Regions from separate parts of the Rahnella sp. AN3-3W3 genome, predicted to be linked through region 2. Evidence: riboswitches for the same ligand, from Rfam matches in the RefSeq annotation. Region 2 holds a riboswitch; the other holds the start of a gene.
The links. Region 2 has a riboswitch for thiamine pyrophosphate ahead of thiC (phosphomethylpyrimidine synthase ThiC). Riboswitches for the same ligand answer to the same signal wherever they lie in the genome.
Positions count from the first base shown of each region.

Region 1: it holds a riboswitch for thiamine pyrophosphate, as region 2 does, so the genes downstream of both, thiB (thiamine ABC transporter substrate binding subunit) here and thiC (phosphomethylpyrimidine synthase ThiC) in region 2, are expected to answer to the same signal.

Region 1 is NZ_JYDG01000004.1:131,782-135,963, reverse strand. It holds gene thiP (thiamine/thiamine pyrophosphate ABC transporter permease ThiP) at 1-798, opposite strand, end outside; partial or broken gene thiB (thiamine ABC transporter substrate binding subunit) at 774-1,756, opposite strand; TPP riboswitch at 1,802-2,052, opposite strand; gene sgrR (HTH-type transcriptional regulator SgrR) at 2,093-3,754, opposite strand; gene sgrT (glucose uptake inhibitor SgrT) at 3,857-4,042, shown strand.
Region 2 is NZ_JYDG01000037.1:16,559-20,740, forward strand. It holds gene thiC (phosphomethylpyrimidine synthase ThiC) at 1-1,659, opposite strand, end outside; TPP riboswitch at 1,783-1,909, opposite strand; gene rsd (sigma D regulator) at 1,995-2,510, opposite strand; gene nudC (NAD(+) diphosphatase) at 2,609-3,394, shown strand; gene hemE (uroporphyrinogen decarboxylase) at 3,466-4,182, shown strand, end outside.

The DNA of each region.
Region 1 (4,182 bases), on a different contig from region 2:
CTGACTGAGTTTCTGGCTGAGCAAGACCAGCGCCAGACAACAAAACAGCTGGATCAGCGCCAGCGTGGCCGCGCGGCTTAAATCGTAGTCGTAACTTAACGCCTGAAAAATCGCCAGTTCAATGGTGGTCGCCTGCGGACCGCCGCCCAGCGACAGCACCGTGGCGAAGCTGGCGAAGCACAACATAAAAATCAATGCAGCGGCGGGGAAAATCTGCCGGCGAATGGCAGGCCATTCAACAAAGCGAAATTGCTGCCAGGCGTTCATCCCAAGCTGCGCAGCCAGCTGACGCTGTTCGACGGCGATATTCTCCAGCGCCTGCAATAAGAGTCGGGCTGCCAGTGGCAGATTGAAAAACACATGAGCCAGTAAAATGCCCTGTAAACCATAAGGCGAGAAACGGTAATCCACGCCCAGCCAGCCGCAAATCTGCGCCAGCCAGCCCTGTCGTCCGTAAACGCTGAGAATGCCGAAGACTGCCACCAAAACCGGTAATACCAGCGTCATCGCGCATAAACGTAGTAACAGCTGACGTCCGGGGAAGCGGCGGCGGAACAGCGCACGCGCCAGCAGAATGGCGGGCAGCACAGAACAGAGCGCCGAAAGCAGCGCCTGCCAGAAGGTAAAGCGGATCACATGCCAGAGATAAGGATCCTGCCACAGCGAGGCGCCGCTCATCTGTGGCGCATGACGCCACAGAGAGCCTAACGCCAGCATAGCCACCAGCAACATCAGCAGCGAGGCGATGGCGCCCGGCCACAACCAGCGCGGGATCAACGGCTGACGGCGTTCTGCCATGCCTGGATCCATTGTGAACGGTGAGTGGCGACATCCTGTGCGCTGTATTGCAGGGATTTAGCCGGGATCGTCAGCTGTTTAAAAGCGTCAGGCAGCGGGGTGTTGATCACCGGATACATCCAGTTGCCGGCCGGGATCACTTTCTGGAAATCTTCCGTAGTAACGAATTTCATGAACTCTTCAGCCAGTTTCGGTTGCTGGCTGTTCGCCAGCTGACCCGCCACTTCGACCTGCATATAATGGCCTTCGGTGAAATCTGCTGCCGCGTAGTTATCTTTCTTCTCTTCCACGATGTGGTAAGCCGGAGACGTGGTGTAGCTCAGCACCAGATCGCTTTCACCTTTGAGGAATAAACCGTAAGCCTCGCTCCAGCCTTTGGTGACGGTAACGGTTTTCTTCGCCAGTTTTTCCCACGCTTGCGGTGCTTTGTCGCCATAGACTTTTTGCATCCACAACATCAGGCCCAGACCCGGTGTACTGGTGCGCGGATCTTCGTAAATGACTTTCCATTTCTGGTCGCTGTTGATCAGCTCATCGAGGCTTTTTGGCGGGTTCTTCAGTTTGTTTTTGTCATAGACGAACGCGAAATAGCCGTAATCGTAAGGCACGAACTTGGTGTTGTCCCAGCCGCCTGGTACGGTCAGTCTGGCAGCGGTTTTCGGCGCTTTGGCAAATAATCCGGTTTGTTCAGCTGCCTGCAACAGGTTGTTATCCAGCCCGAGAACCACGTCGGCTTTGCTGTTTTTGCCTTCCATCCGCAGACGGTTAAGCAAAGAGACACCGTCTTCCAGCGCAACGTATTTCAGCTCGCAGCCGCATTGGGCTTCAAAGGCTTTTTTGATCGCCGGCCCGGACCCCAGTCGGCAGAGAAAGAATCATAGGTATAAACCGTCAGGACAGGTTTTGCCGCGAAGGCAGGTGCAGAAAGTAACAGCAGGCAGGACAATAATTTTTTCAACTTTGCGCTCCAAAAAAAAATGAAAGGGCAAAGGATTTTGAGTAAGCATCGCGCAGTCTCAAATCCCTCCGCCGGGGTTAACCGGATCAGGTTCGACGGGTCTAAATCTCAGCCTTTTAAACTTGCTGTGCGTGTGTTGATCGGGCGTCGTGCAGTGCTCGAAATGCTCACGTACTTTGTGTACGCTCCGCTTTCTGTGCGCTGGACTTCACCCGCTGAACACGCGCTCGCGGCGTTTAAAGATCGAGTTCATTCTTCTTGAAAAAGAACGCACTCTGGCACCCCGTTGAGAACGGATGTCATTCTAGAGACTAACGGCGCGATGCGATAGTCCGATTAACTGTCCGGCGGCGCAAACCACGCGGATTTGAAGTCGAACCAGCCGAGGGTGTTCATACGCACGCCGCGCATACTGCGCTGCCCCTGCAACACCAGCCAGTGATGAAACAGAGGATGGATCTGATGGCTGACCGTTTGTTTCTGACTCCATTTGGCGATCGATAAATTGCCCGCATGCCACTGCGCGGCGTCATCTTCCATCTCTTCACTGAAGCAGTGTTTCGCCAGCGGTAATTCATAGAAATGCGCAAACAGTGAAAATTCCAGCGGCAGGGTGAAGTTGGCACTGCCGAGCCACAGATCACTTTTGGCGTCACCGCGGTGCCAGACCGCGTAATCCACGACCTGAATAATCAGTTCAATGCCTTCGGACGCCAGCAGCGGCTGCAGCGCATTGCAGATCGCCTGATGCTCGGAATGCTCGCCGTAAAATGTCAGTGTCACCTGGGTCAGGTTTTGCGGTCTGGGCGGACGCGGTTGTGGCGCTTTATGGTGCCAGCGCGGCAGCAGGCCGTAAGCCGGCGACCAGTAGCGTTGGTAAATCGGTTCGGCATTATTCAGTAAGGCGATGGGATTGAGTAAATCGCACAACCACTGGCGTGTTTCTTCAGATTGTCCGACCGGCGAACGCTGGTCAAATAACAGGAAATAGCAGCCTTCTTCAAGGCGACTTTCCAGCTCGCTTTTGCCTGATTCATCAGCCTGAAGCTGTACGCCGGAATGCACCAGCTCTTCACTCAGTTCCGGCAACACCCAGATATTTACTTCATCAATCAGCGCACGGAAGCCAAAATAATCATCAAAGGCGCGGATGCGCAGTTGGGTTTTCAGGTTACGCACCACGGCGTAAGGGCCGGTACCGACCGGATGGCGGGCAAAATCGGGCAGCGACTGCCACTCCTGCGGCAGGATCATCGCGTGGATATTGCCGAACAGCCACGGCAGCCAGCGATCGGGTTCATTCAGGTGGATATCAATAACATTTGGCGTGGGCGTTTTGACTGATTTCAGATTACTGAACAGCGGATGCGTTTTCAGCCGGGTGAAGGTAGCAATGATATCCACCATCTCCAGTTCACGGCCATGATGAAAATGAATGGCAGGGCGCAGATAAAAACGCCATTGCAACGGCGAAATTTCCTGCCAGTGATGGGCTAAATCGCCTTCGACTTCCCCTTTTTCCTCATTTATGCGTGTGAGGCCGCTGAAAATTTGCCGGGCAATATGGGTTTCAGAGCGGCGTAACATGGTACCGGGCAGCAGATTAATCAGCGGACGGTAATACAACACACGCAGGATATGCTTACCCTGACGGAAACTGCGGCCGAGCTGGGAAAGCAGCATCTGGCGCACCAGGGTTTTGTCGCCGACCAGTTGTACCAGCTGATCAATACGATCCTGCTCCAGCAGCTCTTCGGCGCGCTGTTGCTGGAGTGCGAGGCCGGTATACAAAAATTTCAGCGTGGAACGTTTGCCGCGTCCGGCTTCTGCATCCCACGTCAGCCAGCCCTGTTCTTGCATGGTGCCGAGCAACGAGCGCATGTGTCTGCGTGAGCAACTCAGAACTTCCGACAGTGCCTGTAGCGTGGTTTCAGTGTCTTCACCGTGACAGCTTTGCCACAGGCGGATGAACTGTTGTTGCAAACGGGACGAAGACATAAAAGAGGAACTCCACGGGCAATTTTCATCAATTTATCTTTCCTCATATTACGCTGATACTGTTTCTCAACGAAAGCCTGTTGTGAATCACCGGAGGTCAGCATGAAACGCAGTCTGAACGCCCGTTTCTATCAGCGTTATTTTGAAGCCATCAAAAAGAACGCCTCTAAAAATCATGCAGACTGGCTGTCCTGGGTTCCGGTGCAATACCGTCTGGATATTCTGTCCCGTCTTACGCAGTGGGATATGGAAACGCTGGACGACGAGCAATACCGCCGGCGACTGTGACTTCAGGTCTGACTAAATTCGATTTTCTGAGTAATGGTGTATTGTCACCAGCCAGTGAGGAAACTCACTGGTTTTTTTATTCGTATACCCTTCACATTTCGAGCGGCAGACGCGTTGGCCGCTCTTACTCACCCGAATCA
Region 2 (4,182 bases):
ACGCGCTTTGGACATGGCGTTATCGCGGATTTGCGCACCCGGATGACCTTTGGCTAAATCGGCGGCGTGTGCTGCGATTTTGTAGGTAATCAAACCCTGCTTAACGTCTTCTTTGTTCGGCAGGCCGAGATGCTCTTTTGGCGTGACATAGCACAGCATGGCGCAGCCAAACCATCCAATCATCGCCGCACCAATACCGGAGGTGAAGTGGTCGTAACCCGGCGCGATATCGGTGGTCAGCGGGCCGAGGGTATAGAACGGCGCTTCGTGACAGTGCTCGAGTTCTTCAGTCATGTTGCGGCGGATCATCTGCATCGGCACATGCCCGGGACCTTCGATCATCACCTGCACATCGTATTCCCAGGCAATTTTGGTCAGTTCGCCCAGCGTGCGTAATTCAGCGAATTGTGCTTCGTCATTGGCATCCTGAATTGAGCCCGGACGTAAGCCGTCGCCCAATGAAAGGGAGACATCGTAGGCGGCGCAGATTTCGCAAATTTCACGAAAATGCTCGAACAGGAAGCTTTCGCGATGATGTGACAGACACCATTTCGCCATAATCGAACCACCACGCGACACAATGCCGGTCAGACGTTTGGCCGTCATCGGCACGTAACGCAGCAAGACACCGGCATGAATGGTGAAGTAATCGACGCCTTGCTCGGCCTGTTCCAGCAGGGTATCGCGGAACATTTCCCAGTTCAGGTCTTCGGCCACGCCGTTCACTTTTTCCAGCGCCTGATAAATCGGCACCGTGCCGATTGGCACCGGGCTGTTGCGCAGGATCCATTCGCGGGTTTCATGAATATAACGGCCGGTGGAGAGATCCATCACGGTGTCCGCGCCCCAGCGAGTTGACCACACCAGCTTCTCGACTTCTTCTTCGATGGATGATGTCACCGCTGAGTTGCCGATATTAGCGTTCACTTTCACCAGGAAATTACGCCCGATGATCATCGGCTCTGATTCAGGATGGTTGATGTTGGCAGGAATAATCGCACGCCCGGCGGCGACTTCCTGACGCACAAACTCTGCGGTGATATTGGCAGGCAAATGCGCGCCAAAGCTTTCACCGGGGTGTTGCTGGCGCAAAATCTCACCACGGATCCGCTCGCGGCCCATGTTTTCGCGAATGGCGATGAACTCCATTTCCGGGGTAATCGTGCCTTTGCGTGCGTAATGCAGCTGCGTAACATTTTTGCCAGACATGGCTTTTCGCGGACGCGGCAGATGTTCGAAGCGCAGATGATCCAGCCCTTCGTCCGCCAGCCGTTGCTGGGTAAAGCCGGAGCTGACCTGTGGGAGTTCCTCCGTGTCCGCACGCTCTTTTATCCAGCGGGCACGTAATTTTTCCAGACCGGTGTGCACGTCGATAACTGCTGACGGATCCCCGTAAGGTCCGGCGGTGTCATAAACAGGGATGGCTTCGTTTTCTTCGAACTGCGGATTATCTTTGCCACCGCCGACCAGTGTCGGGCTGAGTTGGATTTCACGCATCGGCACGCGAATATCTTTGCGGTCACCTTCAAGATAAATACGGCGGGAGTTGGGGAAGGCTTCGCCCTGCAGACTGTCGATAAACGACTGAGCCTGCGCGCGTTGTTCACGGCGATTAGACGCTTTCTTTTCGGAAATAACGGGTTTCTGGGTACTCGACATAGCAAATTCCTCGCAAAAAAAACGTGATGGAAAATTGCTTGTCTGGAGGTTTACGGCAGGAGTAAAAATGGGCGGTGCAGCACAGGCGGCCTGATGCAGGCGAATGCCAGAGTGAGCTGAACGCATAACATTACTCTTGTTCCCTTCGCGGGTACTAACCCGATCAGGTTCCGCGGATCCCGAATTAACGGTCTCAGCCTGGCGTAATCTTCGCGAGAAAATTATGCGCTAGGCACTCCGACAAGAAGCCTCAATATAGGAGGCGTTTTTTGAAACTACAACTAAAACTACAATTAAAACTACAAACAGGTGCAGAGTTTTAATGTGACAAAGCGTTAAGCCGGTCTGGCGAGATGTTCTTCATTTGCAGGTGGTTTTTCTTCATGATTGCTGCGGTCAAATGCCAGAATAATCAATTGATCTTCCAGCTGAAAACGCGCATCCAACGCTTCACCTACATCGGATAATGCATAATGAAATGCGAAAGCATTGTCATCATCAATATCATTTTCAGTGTAACTATCATGGAAAGCCATGATAGCTTCAGTGTTCAGCTCCAGTGCAGGGTATATTTTCGCAGCCTGCAATTTTATCGGACTGTTCGCACCTTCGACTTCATCAATGATCCGCTGATACAGATGGAAATGACCGGCTGAAAGATAGTCCACCAGGTTATGGCAAAAGTTATCCAGCGCTTTTTCGTTGAGAGGGGTATGTTTTTCTTTATTGGGTTTCAGGCCGACCAAAGTGCAGTACGAAACCAGCAGCTCTTTGCGCGCGTGCAGCCATTGATCCACTAACTCATTACTGCCACCAACGCGTTGGGTCAGTCTTTCCAGACGATTTAGCATGGTTGACTCCGTGAGCGATAAAAAAGTAACTAAAAGTTACTAATATGTGAATATCTTACTCAGATTGTCAGTCCCGACGAGGTTATGCAACAACAATTATGGAATTACAGATTACTGAGCAACATAACGGCTGGTGGGTTATCAGCCAGGAAGGCAAGCTGTGGCTGCCTGAGGGCGAACTGCCGTTTGGCAGCGCCGCACAATATTCTCTGACCGGTAAAACGGCGCGTCAGATTGGCGAATGGCAGGGTGAACCTGTCTGGCTGGTCCGTCAGACAATGCCAAATCATATGGTTTCCGCCCGTCAGCTGCTGGATCAAGATCGCGGATTATTCCAGCTGGTCGGGCGCGGTGTGCAGCTGTCAGAGTTTTATCGTTCTCATAAGTTCTGCGGATACTGCGGGCATGAAATGCACGTCAGTAAGACCGAGTGGGCCGCACTTTGCGGGAATTGTCGCGAACGCTATTACCCGCAGATTGCACCCTGCATCATTGTAGCAATCCGCAAAGGTGATGAGATTTTGCTGGCGCAGCACGTCCGTCATCGTAATGGCATTCACACGGTTCTGGCTGGCTTTGTTGAAGTCGGTGAAACACTGGAAGAAACCGTGGCTCGCGAGGTCATGGAAGAAAGTAATATCCGCGTGAAGAATGTCCGTTACGTCAGTTCCCAACCGTGGCCGTTCCCCAATTCGCTGATGATGGCATTTATGGCGGATTACGACAGCGGCGATATTAAACACGACCCGAAAGAGCTGCTTAACGCTGACTGGTACCGCTTTGACCAGCTGCCACAGCTGCCACCGCCCGGCACGATTGCCCGTCGTCTGATTGAAGACACAGTTGCGCAGTGCCGCGCAGAAAGCGAAGACGACGAGGTCTAGCGTCAGTTTTGCGTGATAGAATGCCGTCATATGATTGTCGGGCGGCCCGAATATTGAAGGAAAGAGCAAGAATGAATGAGTTGAAAAACGACCGTTACCTGCGTGCTTTGTTACGTCAGCCAGTGGACATTACACCGGTGTGGATGATGCGTCAGGCTGGCCGTTATTTGCCGGAGTACAAAGAAACCCGTGCTGAAGCCGGCGATTTTATGTCGCTGTGTAAGAATGCCGAACTGGCTTGTGAGGTGACTTTACAGCCGCTTCGTCGCTATCCGCTGGATGCAGCGATCCTGTTCTCCGACATCCTGACCATTCCTGATGCGATGGGGCTGGGGCTGTATTTCGAAGCCGGTGAAGGCCCGCGTTTTTCTTCGCCACTGACCAATCGTGCTGATGTCGAAAAGCTGCCGGTTCCGGATCCTGAAATGGAGCTGGGCTATGTGATGAACGCCGTGCGTACCATCCGTAAAAACCTGAAAGGTGAAGTGCCGCTTATTGGTTTCTCCGGTAGCCCGTGGACTCTGGCGACGTATATGATTGAAGGCGGTAGCAGCAAAGCCTTTACCAAAATCAAAAAAATGATGTACGCCGATCCGTCTACCTTGCACCTGTTGCTGGATAAAGTGGCCGACAGCGTCATTCTTTACCTTAATGCTCAGATTAAAGCGGGCGCGCAGTCGGTGATGATTTTTGACACCTGGGGCGGCGTACTGACACCTCGCGATTACCGCGAGTTCTCCCTTAACTACATGCACAAAATCGTCGATGGCCTGATCCGTGAAAACGAA